2 linked regions of the Marinobacterium aestuarii genome follow. The protein of the gene in region 2 interacts with the protein of the main gene of each other region in a pairwise test. Links are inferred from orthologs where the notes say so. Each region holds a gene or a part of one and is shown on either strand. Other genes may lie near its edges.

Region 1 (12,321 bases), 3.3 Mb from region 2 along the record:
GGGTGTTGAAACCCCGCACCGAAGCACGCAAAGAGCGCCCCGGAAAAATGCCGGAACAGATGTGATTCATTACGCTACATCCCTGTAACCCCGGCGGGCAACTGCAATAGCAGCCCTTCGGACACCGGAGTGAATACACACCGGCACCTCAATGTGCCGATATCGAAATAAGGCTCCCTGCCAGCAGGGTTTCTTGCCTCTATCTATGCGAGGAACAATACCACAACGGCTGCCTGGCCGGCATAGGCACAATGCCTAAAGACAAGTGCCGAGCGCCCGACTGAACTATTGAATTCGAGTACACAACCTGCGCTATTATGGGTAGCTGACATTTGGCATAGTTTGGCATGGCACGCGGCACAGAATGGCGAAACGGAGGCGCACCTGGACAGATCCAATCCACTGCTGACACAAGGCCTGACACTGGGTCCCGATCATCATCGCTTTCAACTCAGCGCACGCCTTGATGCCCACCCGCTGGGCGAACTCTGGCAGGCCCGGGATCTGAGCACCCGCCCGGAAACCTCTGTTACCCTGCTATTAATAGAGCCGGCACTGCTGGGCAACAGCGCCTTTGTAAATGCCTTCAAGAAGCAAATTCTGTTGAGCAAGGCGCTGAAGCATCCCCATGTACTGGCGAGCTATGGCTACTTTCTGGATAAAAGCGGACAACTGTTCAGCGCCCATGAAGCCGTCGATGGTCTCACCCTGGCACAGCTGTTCGCCCGCGGTCAGGCACGCAAGCTCGCGCAGGCGAAACAACGGGCACTGCTCGGCCAGCTGGCGCAGGCCCTGGACGCAGGGCACCAGATACTGCGACAACCCCACGGCGCTCTGAGTCCGGACAAGGTCTTTATCAATCGCCAGGGCGGCGTGAAACTGTTCGGCTTCGCCAGCCAGGAAGCCCTGCAGGCTGTCGGCAACCCGGATGACAGGTCAAGGCGTTTCCAGGCCCCCGAAACCGATATCCCAAGCCGGCTAAGCATCCCCTCGGATCAGTACTCCCTTGCCCTGATCAGCCTGCAACTGCTCAGCGGCAATCTGCCGGCGCAGGCTCCGGGAGAGTTCCTTGATATCGAAAGCCAGACCAGGCCCGGCAAAATCACCCCAGCCCAGTGGCCGTTATTTCAGCAGGCGCTGGCAACCGAGCCCGGCGAGCGCCCCAAGGGCGCCACCCGCTGGGTGCAGCAGTTGTTCAATCCGCCGGAACAGCCTTCGGCGGCCCTGCGACCGGACAGCACCAATACACCCCAGCAAAGCGCCGAGAGCACAACGACAAGCAGCCGCTTTGAAAACCTGCGCCGGCGCCTGAGAGGCTGCTTTACTCTCAGTCGCCTGGCCGGCGGCGCACTCTTTGCGGGCGGACTGGTACTTGGCATCTGGTTCGGGCTCTGGCTGAGCCAACCTGCCGTTAATCCGCTACAACAGCAGTTGCAGCGCCTGGCCGAACAAAACGCCGAGCTATCCACGGCGCTCGAGGCCTTGAAGAATCAGTCGCCCGTCAGTCCTCAGCCAGCGTCGAGCGACAGTACTGTGCAGCCAGCGGACAAGCCCGCTGCTGATCGTGTTCGCGGCGATCGCACCACGCCTGGCGGTTTCTTCTTCGATGCGCTCGAACAGGGTGACTATGGACCTGAAATGGTGCATTTGCCCCGCGGCCGCTTTCTGATGGGCTCAGAGTCACGCCAGAGTGATGACAATGAAAAGCCTGTACACGAAGTCACCATCAGCCACGGCGTCGCCCTGGCCCGCCACGAAGTCACGTTTGAAGACTACGACCGCTTTGCCGCTGCCACCGGACGAACCCTGCCCGATGACAATGGCTGGGGCCGGGGGCGCCAGCCTGTGGTCAATGTCAGCTGGTCGGATGCCAGTGCCTATGCCCAGTGGCTCGCCGGCGAAACCGGGCAGCCCTACCGCCTGCCCAGCGAAGCCGAATGGGAATACGCGGCCCGTGCCGGGACCCAGGGTCCGTACTGGTGGGGGGATGAACTTGGCCGCAGTTTTGCGGTCTGTGACGAGTGCGGCAGCGAATGGGATGGCAAACAGCCGGCGCCGGTCGGCAGCCTGGATGCCAACCCCTGGGGACTGTTTGACCTCAATGGCAATGTCGATGAGTGGGTGCAGGACTGTTATGCAGACAACCATGAGGATGCGTCCAACAACGGGTCTGCGCGCCAGCAAAGCGGCTGCGAGTACCGCGTTATGCGCGGGGGCTCCTGGTTTGATATAGGTCGCCTGGTGCGATCGTCCAGCCGTTACCGCAACCCCCCAGCAGGATCTAGATCCAGCTGGGGTTTTCGAGTTGCCCTGGACCTGCCGGAGCTGCCGTCGCAACAATAACCCCTAATTACGCTGACAAAGACACTAAGGGCCAGGCTGGCGGGAGATCCCCGCCCCTGCCCAAAAACATGGAGCATGTTTAATGAAAGCCCGCTATAGCGCCCCTGTCGCTCTGCTGATGACCCTGAGCACTCAGCTGTACGCTGCAACACCCTCACCGCTGAGCATTGATGCCAGCGCGCAGAAAGGCGTGACGCTGACCGTCTATACCCAGAACCTCGGGCTGGTACGGGACAGTCGAGCCCTGCCGGCTCTGGCGCCCGGCCAGGCGGTTATCATTCAGGATGTCAGCCGGCAAATGCAGACCGAAACCCTGTCCATCAAGGGCGCAGGTCAGATCCTTGAGCAGAATCTCAACACCAACCTGCTGTCCCATCAATCCCTGCTGCAATATTACCTGGGCCAGGAGCTGCAGCTGGCCAGGCGTAACCCCGCCAGTGGCGACGAAAGCATCACCCCTGTCACCCTGCTGAGCATTGAGGGAGATCGCGCCCTGGTACGACGTGACAGCCAGATTGAAAGCATCCCGCTGAACACCGACTGGCGCTTTATCTTCCCGTCACTGCCAGCGCACCTGAGCAGCAAGCCAAGCCTTGAGTTTCGCAGCCAGGGCACCGACAGCCCCGCCGAGGGTACATTCAGCTACCTGACCGGTGGCCTGAGCTGGCAGATGGACTATGTCATGACCCTCAATAAAGGCGGCAGCCAGATGTCGCTTGAAGGTCTTGCCACGCTGCACAACTCCAGCGGCGTTGACTTTGAAAATGCCCACTTCCAGCTGATGGCTGGCACCCTGAACCAGCCCGCACCTGAGTCCTACCGCAAGGCCAACCTCGCCATGGCGTCCATGGCCGCCGATAGCGGAGCGGCACCTGCCGCCTTTGAGGACTACCAGCTCTACACCCTGCCCAACAGCACCAGCTTGCTGGATCAGCAGCAAAAACAGCTGCCACTGGTCAGTACAGCCGCGCTGCCGGTCACACGGGAATACCGCCACGAATTTCTTGCCATGCCGCATCCGGACAACCAGCGCCACCGCTCGGCACCGCAAAGCTGGCTCAGTTTCCAGAATGGCGACACGACGCCGCTGCCGGGCGGCGCCGTGCGCACCTTTGCACCGGATGAAGACGGCCGACTGCAGTTTATCGGCGGCAGCCAGATTGATCATACCGCCACCGGTCAGACGGTGGAGCTGATGCTTGGCGAGGCCTTTGACCTGAGCGTTGAGCGCCAGCAAACGCTGCTCAGCAAGGAATATGACAGCTACCTGGCCGAGTACGAAGTACTGGTGCGCAACAGCAGCAGTGACGCCAAGCAACTGAATCTGGCGGTCAATTTCACCCAGCCCTGGACGCTGGAACACGCCAGCCAGCCCATGGGCGAGAGTCTTGGAGGCCGGGCGCACTGGACGCTGGATATTCCCGCCAAGGACAAAACCATGCTGCGCTTTCGCGTCAAGCTGAAGAACCCAACGCCCTGATTCAGGGGGAAACCAGGGGCAAGGGGAAAGACGAGATTAGCCACTGCCCCTGTTCCGGTCAGAGGTTCAGTTCCCAGCGCTCTGCCGCCTGGCCATCGGCGTTCTGCCCCAGTTCGCCGTCACGGTAGACATCCGCCAGACGGCGCACGGCCAGTGGGTGCAGCTGTTCGGCGGCAAGGCGATAGTAATGCAGTGCCCGGGCCTCATCGACGGGGAAGCGGTGTTCAAAACCCTGCTCGCAGATACGTCCCATCTGATAGCAGGCCTTGCTGTCACCCTTGTCGGCGGCCAGCTGCAGATAGATCGCACCCTGGATACGGTTGGCAATGCCCTCGCCCCTAAAGTGCAGCAGATGACCATAGACCGACAGCGCCCGGCGATGGCCGTTATCCGCCGCCAGCCGGAACAGCTTCATGGCCAGCAGATGCCGGCGACGTGACGACTTCAGCCAGCGCATTCTGAAGAGCCCATAGGCCAGCCAGAACACCACTGGGGACAGGACTCTCATCAACAAGCGCATCCTTTACCTCTCTTTCATCATTAATGCTAAAGGCAATCCTGCCTTGTTCTGTCATCAAGCCCCCGCAGCCTTTCACAAAGCCTCTGGGTTCGCTATAACTGTGCAACGGATTTTACCACCGCCCACAACGCAAGGATCACCATGAAGATATACGAGGACAACTCTTTATCCATTGGCAATACACCGCTGGTACAACTCAAACAGCTGGCCCCCAACGCCCGGCTGTACGCCAAGATCGAATCCCGCAATCCGGCAGGCTCCGTCAAGTGCCGTATCGGCGCCAGCATGGTATGGGCGGCGGAAAAGTCCGGCCAGCTCAAGCCCGGCATGACCCTGGTTGAACCCACCAGCGGCAACACCGGCGTTGCCCTGGCCTATGTTGCTGCGGCACGCGGCTACAAGCTGGTACTGACCATGCCCTCCTCCATGAGCATTGAACGCCGCAAGCTGATGAAAGCCCTGGGCGCCGAGATCGTACTGACGGAACCGGCCAAAGGCATGAAGGGCGCTATTGCCAAGGCCGCAGAACTGGTGGAAAGCAACCCTTCGACCCACCTGATGCTGCAGCAGTTTGAAAACCCGGCCAACCCGCAGATCCACGAAAAGACAACAGGCCCCGAAATCTGGCAGGATACCGACGGTCTGGTGGACGTACTGGTAGCAGGCGTGGGTACCGGCGGCACTATTACCGGCGTATCACGCTATATCAAGCAGACCCAGGGCAAGGCCATCACCAGCGTGGCGGTGGAGCCGGTGGACTCACCCATTATCAGCCAGACACTGGCGGGCGATGAGCTCAAGCCTTCACCGCACAAGATCCAGGGCATTGGCGCAGGCTTCGTACCCGGCAACCTGGATCTGGCACTGATCGATCGGGTCGAGCAGGTCAGCAATGACGACGCCATCGCCACCGCTCGGGCGCTGATGGAAAAGGAAGGTATTCTGGCGGGGATTTCCTGTGGCGCAGCGGTCTGTGCAGCACTGCGCATCGCCAATGATCCGGCTTTCGCCGGCCAGCATATAGTCGTGATTCTGCCGGACTCGGGCGAGCGCTACCTGTCGACCGCACTGTTTGAAGGCATGTTCAGCGACAACGAACTGGTGCAGTAAACAAAAACGCCAGGGGCATGCCCCTGGCGTTTTATCATGACCGACGCTTAGTGGGTCAGGCTGCGTATCGTTTCACAGCTGGGGAAGCTTGCCAGATGATCCGCATGCACCTTGCGGGTGCTGGCGCGGGTCACCGTATACCAGCTCGCCTTGCGGGCATGCCCCCTGTAATGACCATCGACTTCAAAACTTTCACCGTCCACATCCAGCACGGCGATCTTTCTGATCTGCTCTTTGATCTGCATTCACCACTCTCCCGTTATTATTGTCTTAACCATTAAGTCTAGCCTAACCACCCGGATAGCACTTTAAGGATAGCGACGGCAGATGACAGCCCTGTGCCGGTTTGCCAACAGATTCATGACAGTAACAGGGTTGAATGCAGGCGAAGAAAGCGCCTCAGGCGGGGCCTGTGGCCACAGGCCGCAGTGGATCCTGAATCCATTCGCTCCAGGAACCGGGATAGAGCTCGGCGCCATCAAGGCCGGCAATCTGCATGGACAGCAGATTATGGCAGGCCGTTATACCTGAGCCACACATGTGCACCACCAGGTTGGCATTGCGCCCACCCAGTAACGAATTCCACTCGTCCTTGAGCTGCTGCGGGTTCTTGAATCGCCCCTGCTGCAGGTTGTCGCCCAATGGACGGTTGAGCGCACCCGGCACATGGCCTGCCACCGGGTCTATCGGCTCCTGCTCACCCCGAAAGCGCTCTGCGCTGCGAGCATCCACCAGTATTAACTGATCTGATAGCAGGTTTTCCTCCACCGCGGTGCTATCGAGCACCCCGGTAGCGGACCACTCACCCTGCCAGGAGGATTCTGCAGCGACGGGAATCTCTGCGTTCAGGGCACCGCCTTCAGCAACCCAGGCCCCGATGCCACCATCAAGCACGGCGACGGACGCAAGCCCAAGACCGCGCAGCAGCCACCAGGCACGGGCCGCCATGGCACCGCCACAATCGTCGTACACCACAACCTGCCTGGCGGCATCGATACCACAGGCGCGCAGCCGCGCCATAAGCGCGTCCATGTCCGGCAGTGGATGACGCCCCGTGCCTGGCGCCACCGGCGAAGCCAGATCATCATCCAGATCAAGGTAATGGGCGCCCGCTATATGACCCTCGCCATAGAGGCGCCGGCCATAGCCCTTGTCCGCCAGGCTGAAGCGGCAATCCAGCAGGCAGCACTGCGAGGCGTTCTGCGCCAGCAACTGTTGCAGCTGCTGCGGACTGACAATTGTACTGAACGGGCTGTTCAACATGGCTTCACCTTTTGGCTGCTGGGATCAGGCGTTAAGGAACTCCGCCAGCTCTTCGTGCAGCACATCGAGTTCGTTCTGGGCTTTTTGGCGGGCCTTTTTCTTGAGCCCATCCACTTCGGCGCTTTTCTGCGCAATGATATCGGCCGCAGCTGCAGCCTTGTCGTCGGCACCGGTGACCTGATCGAGCAATGGCTTGAGCTGCATAAGAATAGCCCGGCGACGGCCTTCGTCCACCCGCGCCAGCTCTTCAGCCGACTTTGCTTTCTTTTTGGCGTCGTTCGCGGCCGCCGGTGCCTGGTAAGTCAGCGGACGAATACCGGCGGCGATACGTACCTGCTCCAGCAAAGGCGCGGCCTTGGCACGGGCTTTCTCGGCGCCCTTTTGCAGCTCCTGCTCGACATGACCCAGATCCTGCATCAGCTCGTTGTAACGGCTGCGCGGCGCGCTGAGCTTGGCATCCAGGAACTCGAACAGCTGCTTCTTGGCTTCACCCCAGGCAATCCCTTCGAGGAACTGACGCCGCATGGCCTGGGCCTGGGCCTCATCGGCAAAGCAGTTGTAGAGCTGAAACAGTGTGCTGCTATCCGGATCTTTGGGCTCGCCGGGCGCACGCAGATCGGTGGTAATGAGGTTGATCAGCTTGCGCAGTTCATCCGTGGAGCTGAACAGCGGAATGGTGTTGTCGTAGCTCTTGGACATCTTGCGCCCGTCGAGCCCCGGAATCAGCTGGGTCTGCTCATCCACCTGAGCTTCAGGCAGGTTAAACAGCGGCTGATAGTTATGATTGAAACGTCCGGCAATATCCCGCGCCATTTCAATATGCTGAATCTGATCCTTGCCCACCGGAATAATGTCGGCATTGAACATCAGAATATCGGCGGCCATCAAAATCGGGTAGCTGAACAGCCCCATGGTGACGCCGTCATCCAGATCCGCATTGCCCGCGTCCCGGTTCGCATCGGTGGACGCCTTGTACGCATGGGCCCGATTCATCAGACCCTTGGAGGTCATGCAGGTCAGGATCCAGGTCAGCTCGGGTATCTCGGGGATGTCCGTCTGACGATAGTAAGTCGCCGCATCGGTATCCAGCCCCATGGCCAGCCAGGTGGCGGCGATTTCGCGGGTCGAACGCGCCACACGCTCCGGATCATGGCATTTGATCAGGGCATGGAAATCGGCCAGAAAGAAATAGCTGTCCAGTGCCGGATTGCGGCTGGCTTCGATGGCCGGCTGGATGGCGCCGAGGTAGTTGCCGATATGCGGCGTGCCGCTCGTGGTGATGCCGGTAAGTACTGTTTTTTTGGTCATGGCTCTGTGATGAACTCTTTACAAGCCTGCAGAAAAGGTTGAGCGCCATGATACACAATTCGGCACGCCTATGCCCCTGAACAGCCCCGCCGGGGCTATGGCTGCAACACTGATCTGAAGCACAGGTCAGGCGCGACCCTGCGCTTTGACTTTCCCCCATACCTGAACAAGACTCCAGTGTGCAGGCACAGAATCAGACGCGTCGCGCCTGGGCACCACCGCAACACATGGCAGGAAATCAGCATGGATACCTCGCAACACAGTATGCACAACCTGTTCGAGCAGCTCGGTCTGCCCAGCAGTGAGCAGGATGTCGAGCAGTTTATTCGCATCCACCGGCTCTTCAGCCAGGACATTCAACTCGACCAGGCCACGTTCTGGACGCCGGTACAGGCGGCGTTTCTGCGCGAAGCCATCGACGATGACTCGGACTGGAGCGAGGTGGTCGACGAGCTCAATACCCGCCTGCGCAACTGAATCAACTCAGGCGCCAGACCCGCCGTTACCGCCAAAGCTTTATTACTTTAGCCAAATGCCTGTAGCAGCCAGAGCACCCCCATACCAGTGCCCAGGGTTAGCAGAATGTTTTTCGTCTTCCAGGCCACCAGCGCCGCCGCCAGCGCAGCAAGGGTGCGCGGGCTCAGGAGTGACAGCTCAGCATCGGCGCCAGAGTTGACCACCGATGGCAACACCAGAGCGGCCAGTACGCTGGCCGGCACATAGACCAGGGCCCGGTTCAGTACCGCCGGCAAGCGCAACTGACCGTGAAATTGAATAAACGAAAGCCGCAGGGAAAAGGTCCCCAGCCCCACAGCAAGAAACAGCAACCAGAGTTCCAGTTCACTCATGGTGCTTTCTCCCCAGTTACTTTCTCCTCGGGAGCTTTAGCTTCGGGTACGATCTCCTCGGATGCATCACCCTCAACCGCCGGAGACAGGGCCCGGCCAGGCCTGCGGCGCTGAAAACGCTCCGCCATAAGACCCGTACAAATACCGCACACAGACGCCAGCAGCAGACCCAGGTTATAGGCCATATCCACCGCAAGCACCGCTACCACCCCGCCGACACAGGCGGCTGCCAGGCAGGCGCTATTTCTGACCGAGGGCACCAGCAGCGCCAGAAAGACCAGCGGAATGGCAAAGTCCAGCGACCAGCTGGCCGGAATCTCAGCCCCCAGAAACGCCCCTGCCATCACCGCCAGCTGCCAGGTCAGCCACATGCTGAAGCCTGCGCCGGCAAAAAAGTAGTGGCCATACAAGGCCGATTTGCCATCGGTAAATTTAAGGATGCTCAGCACATAGGCCTGATCGGACAGCACATAGGACAATGGCCATTTCCAGCGTTTGGGCAAGCGGGCAAAATGCGGCGCCATGGAGGCGCTGTACATCAGAAAGCGCAGATTGATCACCAGAGCCGTGACAATAATGACCAGCGGGAAGGCATCGTTGCGCAGCAGTTGCAGCGCTGCCATCTGGGCGGCACCGGCGAAGAACAACACCGTCATGCCGATGGTGGTCAGTGGCGACAATCCCTGTTCGATAGCCGTAACGCCTGTAACCAGCCCAAAGGGGATCACCCCCGGCGCTGCTGGCAACAGCGCCCGAACCCCGGCGTAAAAGGCTTCCTTTCCCGTTGTATATTGCATATCCGGCTCGCAAATAAAGTGCCGCCCACTTTAGCACAAATAGCGCCTGTGGCTGGCAGCCCCAAGGCTGTCAGGCTGCATTATTTGCATCACGGGCAGCCCCCGCAGGCCTGCTGCCTGCGATGCTTTTTTTGCTGGCCCAACCTGCGTATGATCGGGGTCGAATTGAAGCCAAAGATCCCGTACCCATGCTGACAGTCATCTCCCCCGCCAAGACACTGGATTTCGAAACGCCCCCCGGTACCGAGCAGCACAGCCAGCCGGCCTACCTTGAGCAGTCGCAAATGCTGATCGATGAGCTGCGCACCCTGGCGGTGCAGGATGTGGCCCAGCTGATGAAGCTCAGCGACAAACTGGCCAGCCTCAATGTGGCGCGCTATGCCAGCTGGGAAACGCCTTTCAGTGCCGACAACGCCAAGCAGGCGCTGCTGGCGTTCAAGGGCGATGTCTATACGGGGCTGGATGCCGAAAGTCTGTCGGCGGATGATCTCGACTTTGCCCAGTCCAAACTGCGTATCCTGTCGGGCTTGTATGGCCTGCTCAAACCGCTGGATCTGATGCAGCCCTACCGGCTGGAAATGGGCACCAAGCTTGGTAACAGCCGCGGCAAGGACCTGTATACATTCTGGGGCCCGCGCCTGACCGAAGCCCTGAATCAGGAACTGGCACTGGGCGCTACACCGGTACTGGTGAACCTGGCCTCCAATGAGTATTTTCGATCCGTGCAGCCCAAAAAACTGGATGCACGCCTGATCACTCCGGTATTCAAGGACTGGAAAAACGGCCAGTACAAGATCATCAGTTTTTACGCCAAGAAGGCCCGCGGCCTGATGGCGCGCTACATTATCCAGAACCGCATCCAGGACCCCGAACAGCTGCGCGCTTTCGATAGCGACGGTTACCGCTTCGCTGAATCCATGTCCGAGGCTGATACCTGGGTCTTTATTCGCGACCAGGCTTAACACTTACTTTTCACTTTTCACGAACAGTACCAGAGGCACCCTATGCAGCGGCGCACACTCGGCCCCTTCGACGTTTCGGCCATTGGTTTCGGCTGCATGAGCCTGTCCCACGGCTATGGCCCTGGGCCCGATGAAGACAGCGCCATCCGCCTGCTGCATCAGGCGCTGGACGCAGGCCATACCCTGCTCGATACCGCCGCCCTCTATGGTTTCGGGCAGAATGAAAGCCTGCTCGGCCAGGCGGTGATGCACAGGCGCGATGAGTTCGTGCTGACGAGCAAGTGCGGTATTTTCCGGAACGAGGCCGGCACGCGGGAAATCAATGGCCGCCCCGAGGTGCTGCGCAAAACCTGTGAAGACAGCCTGCGTCGCCTCAATACCGACACCATTGATCTGTACTACCTGCACCGCTGGGACAAGCAGGTGCCCATCGAGGAAAGCGTTGGCGCCCTGGGTGATCTGGTGCGTGCGGGCAAAGTCCGCGCCCTGGGCCTGTCCGAAGTATCGGCGAAGACCCTGCAGCGTGCCCACGCCGAACATCCGATCAGTGCCGTGCAGAGCGAGTATTCACTCTGGACCCGCGAGCCCGAAATTGCCGTGCTGCAGGCCTGCAAGGACATAGGAGCCGCCTTCGTGGCCTTCAGCCCGCTGGCCCGGGGCTTTCTGCCCGGCCAGTTGAACAACCCGCGGCAACTGGCCGAAAGTGACCTCAGGCGCAGCATGCCGCGCTTTAGCGAGCAGCACTACCCGGCCAACCTTGCGCTGCTGCGCGAATACCACCGCATCGCACGGCAGGCGGAATGCTCCATGGCGCAACTGGCGCTGGCCTGGCTACTGGCCAAGGCAGATCACATCATTCCGATCCCGGGGACCAGCAATGCCGACCATATGATCGAAAACAGCCAGAGCGCCGAGGTCGAGCTGTCGCAGGAAACAATGGAACGGCTGGGGGAGCTGATTAACCAGCATACGGTCAAGGGCGCGCGCTATAACGACGCTACCCTGCAGGAAGTCGATACCGAAACTTTCTAAGCTCTTACGCTGAGCCCTTAGCTCCACCCCCTTAAAGGGCGCGCTCACGGGCAAAGAGGTACTGACTGGCCGTGATCAGCAGAATCAGCGTCAGCAGCGGCACATAAAGCAGAATCAGTGCCAGGGAGTAGCGCCAGCCCAGCAGTTGTTGCACCAGGTCCGATGAGACGCCGGAACCGAGATAGACCCCCAGTACCGCCAGAAACAGACTGCGCAATCCCGCCGGCACCGCCACGGGCCTGCCCGCGACCGCCAGGGCTCCGGTCAGGCACATGGACCCCAGCATCCAGGGCAACGGAATCTCGGCCAGCCACGCCAGGTAACCGCCCAGGGTGGCGAGTATCAGAGTGACCAGGGTTATGCGCATAAGGTCCAGTCCGGCAACTCAGGAAAAGCAGGCCCAATGACAAAAAAGCACCGCTGACCTGGCCAGCGGTGCTTTTTCTGAAGCGATCCTTGCAAAGCGTTTCAGGAGGCTGCCCGAGCCTCAATCCTCAGTGTCTGACGATCCGAGCGCCTTCGAGCAGGTCAGGCCGGGACTCCACATAGGTGAAATAGACACTGCATTTCGCCAGTGAGCGCACACAAGCATTCAGAAAAGCTTTCATTCATCGCACCCTTGTTATTGTTTTCGGCCCCGCAACCTTAGTCTCAGAGC
Region 2 (11,848 bases):
CCAGGATCGACGCAGCGGAAAGCCGGTCACATGGGCCTGCTGCAGCAGGCCGTTATCCAGTTCCAGCTGCACACTGAGGCGCGGCATCACCGCCACCCCCAGCCCCGCCAGCACACCGTGCTTGATGGCGGCATTGGAGCCCAGTTCCATATAGCCATTCAGCGGCAGGCGGTGCTCGGAACAGAAAGACTCCAGCGCCCGGCGCGTGCCGGAACCCTGTTCGCGCAGCAGCAGCGGCTGCGCCAGAAAGGTCGCCAGCGGCACCGACTTTTTCTTGCCCAGCGGATGCCCCGCCGGTACCAGCGCGATCAGCTCGTTATCCAGAAAAGGCATAAAGGTGAGGGAGCGATCCTCAGGCACCATGCCCATGATCACCAGATCATCGTGGTTTTCCGCCAAGCGCTCGATGGCCTGGGCACGGTTAACCACCTTCATCTTGACCTCAACCTTGGGGTACTGTTTCAGAAATCCCGACAGCAGATGGGGCACCACATACTGGGTGGTACTGACCGCCGCCAGACTGAGGGTGCCGGAGACAGTTCCCTCAAGCTCGGACAACTGCATCTGCAGCTCCTCCAGCTCGCCAAATATCTGCCGTACGCTGCTCGCCAGCTGATCACCGGCGGCGGTGGTATAAAGTTTTTTGCCGACGTAATCGAACAATGGTTGCCCCAGAGCCTGTTCAAGCTGGCGTATCTGGGCACTGATGGCCGGCTGCGTCAGCCCCAGCTCAGCGGCTGCACGGCTATAGCCTTTCAGACGATAGACCGTAGAAAAAACCTGAAGCTGGCGAAATGAAAGCCGGTTCAGCAGCTGTGGCAGCGAGTAAGCCATACGAATCTCTCAACAGTTAACACCGGAAAACTACCGGATTCTCACCGAACAATCCCCTTGCCGGGGGATTTTGACACAATGTATAAGCCAAAAATTATACAAAAACAAAAAAATATCAATTTTTAATTAACATTGCAGCTGTACTACCTTAAAACGGTCGCTGGCGCACCACTTCCATCTTCGCATGTGCGCTCCCGCTGACGGAGGAACTCAATGTTCAAAAAGCTGTTGATCGCCAACCGTGGCGAGATTGCCGTCCGAATTGTCAGGGCCTGCGCAGAAATGGGCATCCGCTCGGTTGCAATCTTTACCGAACCCGACCGCTACGCCCTGCACGTCAAGCGTGCCGATGAGGCTCACTTCGCCGGTACGGACCCGCTGGCGGGCTACCTGGATCCGCGCCGCATTGTCAGTCTCGCGGTGGAAACCGGCTGTGACGCCATTCACCCGGGTTACGGTTTCCTGTCCGAAAACGCCGATTTCGCCCGCATCTGCGCCGAGCGCGGCGTTGCCTTTGTCGGCCCCAATGCCGACGTGATCTCCCGCATGGGCGACAAGACCGCTGCGCGCAGCAGCATGATCAGCGCCGGCATTCCCGTCACCCCAGGTTCAGACGGCAACCTGGCCGACCTCAAGCAGGCACTCAGCGTGGCCGAGCACGTCGGCTACCCGGTTATGCTCAAGGCAACCTCCGGCGGCGGTGGCCGTGGCATCCGCCGTTGCGACAACCCAACGGAGCTGCGCGCCCAGTACCCGCGCGTCATTTCCGAAGCCACCAAGGCCTTTGGTTCGGCCGATGTCTTCCTCGAAAAGTGTATCCTGGATCCCAAGCACATTGAGGTGCAGATCCTCGCCGACAGCCAGGGTGAAGCCATTCACCTGTTCGAGCGCGACTGCTCCATCCAGCGGCGCAATCAGAAGCTGATCGAGATCGCCCCCAGCCCACAGCTGACACCGGAGCAGCGCGCCTACGTAGGCGAGCTGGCGGTGCGCGCCGCCCGCGCCGTGAACTACGAAAACGCCGGCACCGTCGAATTCCTGCTGTCGAACAACGAAGTGTATTTCATGGAAATGAATACGCGCGTGCAGGTCGAGCACACCATTACCGAACAGATCACCGGCGTCGACATAGTGCGCGAGCAGATTCGTATCGCCGCCGGATTACCGCTGCAATACCGCCAGCAGGACATTCAGCACCGCGGTTATGCGCTGCAGTTTCGCATCAATGCTGAAGATCCGAAAAACAACTTCCTGCCCAGCTTTGGCAAGATCACCCGCTACTACGCTCCCGGCGGCCCTGGCGTGCGCACCGATACCGCCATCTACACCGGCTACACCATTCCGCCCTACTTCGACTCCATGTGCCTGAAACTGGTGGTCTGGGCACTGAACTGGGAAGACGCTCTGGACCGTGGCGCCCGCGCCCTGGCCGACATGCGTCTGCAGGGGGTGCGCACCACCGCGCCCTATTATCAGGAAATTCTCAAGTGCCCGGATTTTCGCAGCGGCGTGTTCACCACCAGCTTTGTTCCCAACCATCCGGAACTGCTGAACTATTCGGAAAAGCGCCACCCCAGCGAAATCGCCCTGGCCATCGCCGCCGCTATCGCCGCCCATGCCGGACTCTGAAGCCCGGATGCGCTGCAGTAAAAACAGCAGCACAAGTCACACGCGAGCCCTGAATTCAGAATTGGTACTGCGGGCGGTAATTGAACAAACCGCCGGGCAGTGCCCAGAGGAACGAAAATGAGCAAAGTTAATGTAACCGACGTTATTCTGCGCGACGCCCACCAATCCCTGATCGCAACCCGCATGCGCACCGAAGACATGCTGCCCATCTGCGACAAGCTGGATCAGGTAGGTTACTGGTCACTGGAAGTCTGGGGCGGCGCCACCTTTGACGCCTGCGTGCGTTTTCTCAAGGAAGACCCCTGGGAGCGCCTGCGCCAGCTCAAGGCCGCGCTGCCCAATACCCGCCTGCAGATGCTGCTGCGCGGCCAGAACCTGCTGGGCTACCGCCATTACGCCGATGACGTGGTCGAAGCCTTTGTCGAGCGCGCCGCCGCCAATGGCATCGACGTCTTTCGCATCTTCGATGCCCTGAATGATCTGCGCAACCTGGAAACCGCCATCAAGGCGGTGAAGAAGGCCGGCAAGCACGCCCAGGGCACCATCTGTTATACCACCAGCCCGGTTCATACCACCAAGCTGTTCGTCAAACAGGCCAAAGCGCTGCAAAAAATGGGTGCGGACTCCATCGCCCTCAAGGACATGGCCGGGCTGCTGACGCCCTACGCCACCTACGAGCTGGTGAAGGCGCTGCGCAAGGCGGTCAAACTGCCGATCTTTATTCATTCCCACAACACCGCAGGCCTGGCCGCACAGTGCCAGCTCAAGGCCATTGAAGCGGGCGCCGAGCATATAGACACCGCTATCTCAGCCTTCGCCTCGGGCACCAGCCACCCGGCCACCGAATCTCAGGTCGCAGCACTGCGCGACTCTCCCTGGGATACCGGGCTGGACCTTGAGCTGCTACAGGAAATCGGCGATTACTTCCGCGAAGTGCGCAAGAAGTACCATCAGTTCGAGAGCGAGTTTACCCGCGAGGATGTCGGCGTACAGATCAACCAGGTGCCGGGCGGCATGATGTCGAACCTCGCCAACCAGCTCAAGGAACAGAATGCCCTGGGACGCATTCGCGAGGTTTTCGCCGAGATTCCCCGCGTGCGCGAAGACCTGGGATTCCCGCCACTGGTAACGCCGACATCCCAGATAGTTGGCACCCAGGCGGTACTCAACGTACTGTCGGGCAAGCGCTACAACACCATCACCAACGAGGTGAAGCGCTACCTGGCGGGCGGTTACGGTCAGCCGCCGGCGGAGGTCAACAAGGAGCTGCAGAAGCAGGCCATCGGCAATGGCGAAATCATTGAAGGCCGCCCGGCGGACCAGCTTCCGCCCGAAATGGCGCGTCTGAAAAAAGACATTGGTGATCTGGCCCAGAGCCCGGAAGATGTACTTACCTTTGCCATGTTCCAGGACATAGGCCGCCAGTTCCTCAGCGAGCGCCGCGACGGCACGCTGCAACCTGAAGTACTGCAGAGCATCGACAGCAAGACCCGCACAGTCGATGAGGGCGTGCCCACTGAATTCAAGATCGACCTGCACGGCGAAACCTACGAGATTGCCGTAACCGGTGTCGGCACCCTGGATTCAGGCAAGCGGCATATTTTCATGACGCTGGATGGCATGCCCGAGGAAGTGGTGTTTGAACCTCTGAATCTGTATGTGGCAGGCGCTGCCAGCGCGCGTGCCAAAGCGACGAGCCCCGGTCATGTTACCACCTCCATGCCGGGCAACATCGTCGATGTACTGGTCGCCGTGGGGGACAGCGTCAGCGCGGGCCAGGCCATACTGGTAACCGAAGCCATGAAGATGGAGACCGAGGTTCAGGCGCCGATTGCCGGCACTATCAAGGCCGTGCATGTCGCCAAGGGCGACCGCGTGACACCGGGCGAGGTTCTGATCGAAATCGAGTAGACCGCAGCACTGCCACCCTTCTTTTAGCCCGCCACCGCCCGGGTCGCCGACCGCGACTCGGGCCATTGACTCAGCATTACTCCGCCAATAATCAGCGCCGCAGCCGCCAGCTGCTGAACATTCAGGGTTTCGTGCAACAGCACATAGGCCAGGACAACGGTAAATACCGGAATCAGGTTGATGTACGCCGACGCCTGGCTGGCCGGAATCCAGGACACGCCGAGATTGAAGAGCCCGTAGGCAAAAATATTCACCACCAGTCCCAGATACAGGATCGCCAGCACCGCCTCGGGTACCCAAACGGTCGGCATTTCAACTCCCGGCATCGCCAGCGCCGGCACGAAGAACAGCGTGCCGCAAAACGACTGCAACGCCGTCAGTAACCAGGGTGAATAGCGTGACGACAAGCGCTTGAGGCACAGGGTATAGACCATGGCGCATAACATGGCGCAAAACTCGAGGAAGTTACCCAGCAACGGATTAGGCGCCACATCCGATACCAGGGCTGCAAAACTGAGCCAGAGCGCGCCGGCGACCGCCAGGGCAAAGCCCAACCAGGCCTGCAACCGCAGGCGCTCACGCAGAAAGAACCAGGCACCCAGAGCAACCAGCAGCGGCAGCAACGCGGTGATCATGCCGGCCTGAGCCGCACTGGTGTACTGCAGCGCGCTGGCCTCGAACAGGAAATACAGACAGGGTTCCGCCAGCATCAGCAGGCCGATAAACTTCCAGTCGCCGGCACAGTAATGCACAGGTCCGAAGCGTCGCCACACCCACACGAAGCAGCATGATGCCACCAGCATGCGCCCCGCCAGCACCACCATGGGATCGTAGTGGCGGAACGCCAGCTTGAGGGCGATAAAGGCACTGGCCCACAGCAGCATGGCCAGTGTCAGACAGAGAATGGGCGTGATACGGGACGACATAACAGCAATATCCAATAACGGCGTCGCGAAAACAGGCAACGATCAAAAGAGACGGCAAGGAAATCGGGCAGGATAACGTGCCTCGCGATGAATGAAAGTTAATTATTCTGCAGCTGCATCAGTAATACTGATGCGCTGCATCTGCATTAGATACAGGTATACCCCTATGGCGTGATAAGATGCGCGCCGTCCCCACTTATGAGCCCTGTCGCAATGAGCCTGCTGGTTACCACCTGGATCAAGTTTCTGTTCCTGTTCGCACCCTTCTTTGTGGTCTCGATGTTCCTGTCGCTGACCCGCAACGACAGTCGCACCGAGCGCCGCTCCATTGCCAACCGCGCGGTTCTCGCGGCCTTTTTTATCTGCCTGATGCTGTTTTTCTTCGGCAGCCCCATGTTTGATGCCCTGGGCATCACACTGGATTCGTTCCGCGTGGGGGCCGGCGTACTGCTGTTTTTATCCGGCGTGAGCCTGGTGCGCGACGGCGTGCGCGTCAACGCCGAGCTCCCCCACGAGCAGCGCGACGATATTGCCGTGGTGCCGCTGGCAATGCCCACCATCGTAGGACCCGCCACCATAGGTGCGATTCTGGTATACGGCGCCGAACTGCAGGGGCTGGACATGATCTTTGGCATCGCCGGCATGATGCTGGCGCTGGGCTGCCTGCTGGGTTTTCTGCACATGGCCACCGCCATGGAGCGCCTTTTGGGCCGTACCGGGCTGAATATTCTCAGCAAGGTCACCGGCCTGATCCTGGCGGCTATGGCATCCCAGATCGTACTCACCGGCATTCACGGTTTTATCCAGGCCAACGCTTTCTGAGCGCACGGCCGGTCGCCCTCAACCCCATCTCCGTCTAGTATTCAACACAGGGAGCGACCTGCGCGGGCGGGCTGTGGACGCTGAGACAATAACAGGACAGACGACGATGCTGCGGCTCATGATGGTACTGGCAATCATTGCGGTCGGCGTAGTGAGCATGAAAAGCTGCGATGCCGCCGTAGCCCTGAAAACCGAACAGACCCTGATGCGCAAGGAGCACATCAGGGAGAAGGTGCAGCAAAGCGAAGACTTGGTGCGCGAACGGCTGCAGCAGGGCGAGCGCCAGAGCGAATAGGTTTGTGTGGCACTAATGGCAGAAAACGCTCACTTTCGTTACACCGGTACGGATTCCAGCTTGAGCGGCGCGCGTTCATACATGGCTGCAGCCGCCAGACGCGCCGTCATCTGCCGCGCGGTCAGCGGTTTGGCATACAGATATCCCTGCCCCGCCTCGCAGCCCAGGGATGCCAGGTAGTCCTGCTGCTGCACCGTCTCGATTCCCTCGGCCACCACACTCAAGCCCAGATGCCGGGCCACATCCAGCATGGCCTTGATGATGACACTGTCGTCCGCATCCTCCGGCAGGCCACTGACAAAAGAGCGGTCAATCTTCAGCTTGTCGATCGGGAAACGCTTCAGGTATGCCAGACTCGAATGACCAGTACCAAAGTCGTCCAGCGCCACGCTGACCCCCAACGCCTTGAGTTGCAGCAACAGCTGCGCCGCCTGTTCAAGATCCTGCATCAGCGCGGTCTCAGTCACCTCAATCACCAGCAGACGCGCCTCAAAACCTGTTTCCTGCAAGGCAGCCGCCACCTTGGCCGGCAGCTCCGGTCGAAACTGGCAGGCAGACACATTCACCGCCACCGGCATAGCGATGCCCTGAACGAGCCATTGCGCACCCTGTTCGCAGGCATGGCGCAGCACCCAGTCACCGATTGGCCCGATCAGACCGGTCTCCTCGGCCAGCGGAATAAAGTCTGCCGGCCCCATGGGCCCAAGCGCGGCAGAATGCCAGCGCAACAAGGCCTCTGACCCCGACAGCGTACCGCGGCCCAGATAGTACTGCGGCTGATACGCCAGGCGGAATTCATTGCGAACCAGCCCCTGACGCAGGGCATTTTCAAGCTGCAGCCGCTTGGACACACGACTGTTCAGCGCCGGCATGAAAAACTGATATTGATTACGCCCCTGCACCTTGGCGAAACTCAGTGCGGCATCGGCGTTGCGCAGCAGGGTCGAATAGTCACTGCCATCCTGCGGATAGACCGCCACACCGATACTGGGCGTCACCACCAACTCCTGCCCCTGCTGTGTTACCGGCTGCGCTATCTGCACCAGCAACGCCTGAACCAGCGCCGCGACCCGCAGCATCGAGGCCTCGTCCGGCAGCAACACCGCGAACTCATCCCCGCCCTGGCGACACAGCATGCCATCCGACGGCATCAACCCGACCAGGCGGCCGGCAACGCTTTGCAATACCCGATCGCCGATCGCGTGCCCCAGTGAATCATTGATATTGCGAAAGCGATCCAGATCGATCAGCAGCACCGCAAGCACCCGCTCGGGAAAGCGCTCCAACTGCGCGATAGCCTGACTGACCTGCTCCTCAAACAGGTGCTGATTGGGCAGCTCGGTCAGCGTATCGTAGCTGGCCAGATAACTCAGCCGCTCCTGCACACGCTTGCGCTCGGAAATATCACGGAAGGTGGCGATATAGTTTTCAATCTGATTATCGGCATTGCGGTGCACATTGATGGATAACCACTCGGGATACACCTCACCACTCTTGCGCCGGTTCCACACCTCCCCCTGCCAGCAGCCCTGCTGTTCAAGATCCTGCCACAGCTGGCGATAAAAGCCCTGGTCGTGCCGCCCAGACGACATAAAAGACGGGTTGCGCCCTATGGCATCCCGGGCACTGTAGCCGGTGATCTCGCAGTAAGCGCCGTTGACTGCCTGAATCCTGTTGTTGGCATCAGAGACGATAATGCCCTCTCGCGAGGCCTCGAATACCCGTGCCGCAACCTGCAGCGCCTGGGCATTACGGGCCAGCTCCTGCTCACGCCTCTTGATATCCTGCTGGTAGCGCGCAAACAGTGCCTTGATCCAGCGGGCATGGCAGAGCAACACCAGCAAAGTCACCGCTCCCGCCAGATCGAGGGCGTCGCGGCGATCCAGATGATTGCTGCCAACCAGGTAACCCAAAACCACCAGCAACAGGAGCAGAACAGTACCGGTCAGGCCCACAACAAAATAACGGGGCAGCACGGTAGCGTCGGTACGAAAGGGCATCTTTGGGCCAGCAATTAATGGATGGGATAACGCGGGGATATAACCGTCGCTGAAAAGTCCTGGTACGCACCGCAGCCACTCACACAAGCAGCCACGCAGCGCAGACACCCAAAAGCGAACGGCGACAACACTAAACTCCCTTGTAGCAGGCTATCAGCAAGGCTGTCGAACGCTATTCGCTGTTTAATTGATCAGGATCAACAAGTTGCCAAAAGAACCGAGCAGCTCGACTTCAATCATCGAACGACTCGAGACGCCAGGCATCGAATGCCACTTCCTCGTAGGGGTGCGCCAGCTTCAGGGTGGCTACGGCAAGACGAATCAAACTGTCGTCGCATACCATTTCCACCTTCCATTCACTGAGCTGCTCCAGCTCGCCCTGGTGCCCAATATGCGGATTACTCCCCGCGAGCGGTCGAAACTGCCCCGTGCCGCGGGTTTGCCAGCAGCAACTGTCGTAGTCACCGATGCGACCAACACCTGCATCAAACAGCGCCTGCTTGACGCTCTGAAGATTCTCTTCCGGCACATAAAAACACAGCTTGTACATACGCCTCTCCCCCTGCTTGCGGCCACCCCTTTCACCAGCCCCCGCAAGAACGTCGCCTAAGTCCAGCCAGAGTCCAGACCCAACAAACACAAAAGGGAGCCTCTGGGCTCCCTTTTACTCAATGCTCAAAACCGATTTTAGCGCAGACCCAGCACGTCCTGCATATCGTACAGGCCAGGCTCACGCTGACCCAGCCACAGGGAAGCCCGCACGGCCCCCTTGGCAAAGGTCATGCGACTGCTGGCCTTGTGGGTAATCTCGATGCGCTCGCCTTCAGTGGCGAACAGAACCGTATGATCACCCACCACATCACCGGCACGAATGGTCTCGAAGCCGATCTCCTTGCGTGAACGCGCGCCCGTCTGACCTTCACGGCCATAGACGGCACATTCCTTCAGATCCCGCCCCAGTGCATTGGCCACGACTTCACCCAGGCGCAGTGCTGTGCCGGAAGGCGCATCCACCTTATGACGGTGATGTGTTTCAATGACTTCGATATCGTAATCATCCCCCAGGGTTTTGGCGATGAGATCCAGAACCTTGAAGCAGACATTCACGCCCACACTCATGTTGGGCGCAAACAGGATGGCGATCTGGGTAGCACGCACTTCCAGCTCGCCCTTCTGTTCGTCGTTCAGGCCCGTGGTACCGACAACGATCTTCTTGCCGTGCTGGGCACAAATAGCGACGTTATCCATGGTGGTAGAGGGCGTGGTGAAGTCGATCAGTACATCGAAGTCATCCAGCACATCGTTGATGTCGCCCACCAGTTTGACCCCCAGGCGCCCAACACCGGCCAACTCACCTGCATCGGCGCCCAACAGCGAGCTGCTGGGCTCTACAATGGCGGCGCTCAGCTCGACGCCTTCAGCCAGATGCAGCGCCTCGATATTGGTCTTGCCCATACGCCCGGCTGCACCGGTTACTGCTACTCGAATCATGTTTACAGAATCCATCGTCGAAAAAGGGAGGGCGAGCTGTGGCAGCTAGCAACCGTCCTTGGGGAAAGACTGGTTCATGTCCAGCGCCGGCTTGTCACAGCCGGGATGACCCACCACCCGGGCCGGTACACCCACCACAGTGGTATGGGGTGGTACATTCTCCAGCACCACACTGCCGCCACCCACCTTGGCGCCGGCACCGACTTCGATATTGCCGAAGATCTTGGCGCCGGCCGCGATCAGCACACCTTCGCGAATCTTGGGGTGACGGTCGCCAGTGTCCTTGCCGGTACCGCCGAGGGTCACGTTCTGCAGGATGGAGACATCGTTCTCAACCACACTGGTTTCACCGATAACGATGCCGGTGGCGTGGTCGAACATGACGCCGTGGCCAATACGCGCCGCCGGGTGAATATCCACCTGCATCACCGAACTCACACGGCTCTGGAAATAGAGCGCCAGGGCGCGACGCCCCTGTTTCCAGAGGTTGTGGGACACGCGGTGGGTTTGCAGTGCAGAAAAGCCCTTGAGGTACAGCAGCACAGTGCAGAGACTGTCGACCGCAGGGTCACGGGTCTTCACGGCCATCAGGTCGAGGCAGGCGCAGTGAATAATGCCCGGATCGTCGGCGTAGGCCTGCTCGATCATCTCGCGCAGCGAAACCGCCGACATCACCTCGTCGGCAAGCTTTGAGGCCAGCAGGAATGACAGCGCCGAGGCCAGATCCTTGTGACTGATAATGGCGGCATGATAGAAACTTGCCAGAAAGGGCTCACGCTCTATCTCAAGCCTGGCTTCCTGCTGAAGCCGGGCCCAGAGCGCGGCGGGTTCTATGGCTACAGAGTTCATAGCTCCCCCTTGGATGCGAAACACGGGCGCCGATCAGGCGCCCGGTTTGATCAGGTCATATCTTCGAAGAACTGTTTCACAGAATCGAAGAACGAATTTTTTTTCGGGCTGTGCTTCTTGCCACCTTCGGTTTCCTGCTGGAAATCCTTCAGCAACTCTTTCTGACGACTGGTGAGGCTCACCGGCGTTTCCAGCACCACACGCACCAGCAGATCACCCACAGGACCACCGCGCACCGGGGTTACCCCCTTGCCACGCAGACGGAACAGCTTGCCGGTTTGGGTTTCAGCAGGTACCCGCAGCTTGACCCGGCCATTCAGGGTCGGCACTTCGAGTTCACCGCCGAGGGCCGCATCCACGAAGCTGATCGGTATCTCGCAGTATAGATCGCGCCCGTCGCGCTCGAAGATCGGATGCTGGCGCACGTTGACCTGCACATACAGATCCCCGGCCGGCCCGCCGTGACTGCCCGCCTCACCTTCACCGGAAAGACGAATGCGATCGCCGGTATCGACACCTGGCGGAATTTTCACCGACAGCGTCTTGACCTGCTCAACCCGGCCCTGACCACGGCAGCTGCCGCAGGGCTCGGAAATTACCTTGCCCTCGCCACGACAGGTCGGGCAGGTCTGCTGCACCGAAAAGAAGCCCTGCTGCATGCGCACCTGGCCATTACCGCCACAGGTACCACAGACCTTGGCACTGGTGCCAGGCTTGGCGCCGGAACCATTACAAGGCTCACAGCCGACCAGTGTAGGGACACGAATCGATTTCTCGACACCACGCACGGCATCCTCAAGGCTCAGATCCAGGTTGTAGCGCAGATCGGCACCACGCTGCACGGAGCTGCGACGACGGCCACCACCACCGCCACCGAAAATGTCGCCGAAGACATCGCCGAAAATATCGGAGAAACCGCCGTCAAAACCACCCTGGCCTCCGGCACCCTGCTCAACACCGGCATGGCCATACTGGTCGTAGGCGGCTTTCTTCTGCGCATCGGACAGTACTTCGTAGGCCTCGTTGACCTCCTTGAACTTGTCCTCAGATTCGGCGTCGCCCGGGTTACGGTCCGGGTGAAACTTCATCGC

Evidence for each region.
Region 1: the proteins of cysE (region 2) and cysK interact in binary tests that used the Escherichia coli proteins (3 or more experiments, as listed by UniProt). The link is inferred for Marinobacterium aestuarii from one-to-one orthologs.

What each region holds. Positions count from the first base shown.
Region 1 is NZ_CP015839.1:3,879,142-3,891,462, forward strand. What follows is about bases 3,492-6,468. They hold cysK (cysteine synthase A), read left to right. Parts: upstream 3,492-4,484; coding sequence 4,485-5,453; downstream 5,454-6,468. Other genes in these bases: A8C75_RS16890 (DUF4139 domain-containing protein), read left to right, coding at 3,492-3,823; A8C75_RS16895 (tetratricopeptide repeat protein), read right to left, coding at 3,882-4,331; A8C75_RS16905 (hypothetical protein), read right to left, coding at 5,501-5,698; A8C75_RS16910 (sulfurtransferase), read right to left, coding at 5,853-6,468. Outside these bases: A8C75_RS16885 (SUMF1/EgtB/PvdO family nonheme iron enzyme), read left to right, coding at 343-2,343; more of A8C75_RS16890, read left to right, coding at 2,426-3,491; more of A8C75_RS16910, read right to left, coding at 6,469-6,716; trpS (tryptophan--tRNA ligase), read right to left, coding at 6,741-8,024; A8C75_RS16920 (DUF2789 domain-containing protein), read left to right, coding at 8,268-8,501; A8C75_RS16925 (AzlD domain-containing protein), read right to left, coding at 8,549-8,872; A8C75_RS16930 (AzlC family ABC transporter permease), read right to left, coding at 8,869-9,669; peroxide stress protein YaaA, read left to right, coding at 9,858-10,631; A8C75_RS16940 (aldo/keto reductase), read left to right, coding at 10,674-11,663; A8C75_RS16945 (AbrB family transcriptional regulator), read right to left, coding at 11,695-12,030.
Region 2 is NZ_CP015839.1:556,275-568,122, reverse strand. The notes cover bases 8,856-11,803. They hold cysE (serine O-acetyltransferase), read right to left. Parts: upstream 10,758-11,803; coding sequence 9,954-10,757; downstream 8,856-9,953. Other genes in these bases: dnaJ (molecular chaperone DnaJ), read right to left, coding at 10,808-11,803; dapB (4-hydroxy-tetrahydrodipicolinate reductase), read right to left, coding at 9,105-9,908; A8C75_RS02395 (YqfO family protein), read right to left, coding at 8,856-8,967. Also shown: A8C75_RS02430 (LysR family transcriptional regulator), read right to left, coding at 1-834; A8C75_RS02425 (acetyl-CoA carboxylase biotin carboxylase subunit), read left to right, coding at 1,048-2,463; oadA (sodium-extruding oxaloacetate decarboxylase subunit alpha), read left to right, coding at 2,581-4,374; A8C75_RS02415 (DMT family transporter), read right to left, coding at 4,398-5,300; A8C75_RS02410 (MarC family protein), read left to right, coding at 5,514-6,122; A8C75_RS02405 (hypothetical protein), read left to right, coding at 6,229-6,417; A8C75_RS02400 (putative bifunctional diguanylate cyclase/phosphodiesterase), read right to left, coding at 6,456-8,417; more of A8C75_RS02395, read right to left, coding at 8,650-8,855; more of dnaJ, read right to left, coding at 11,804-11,848.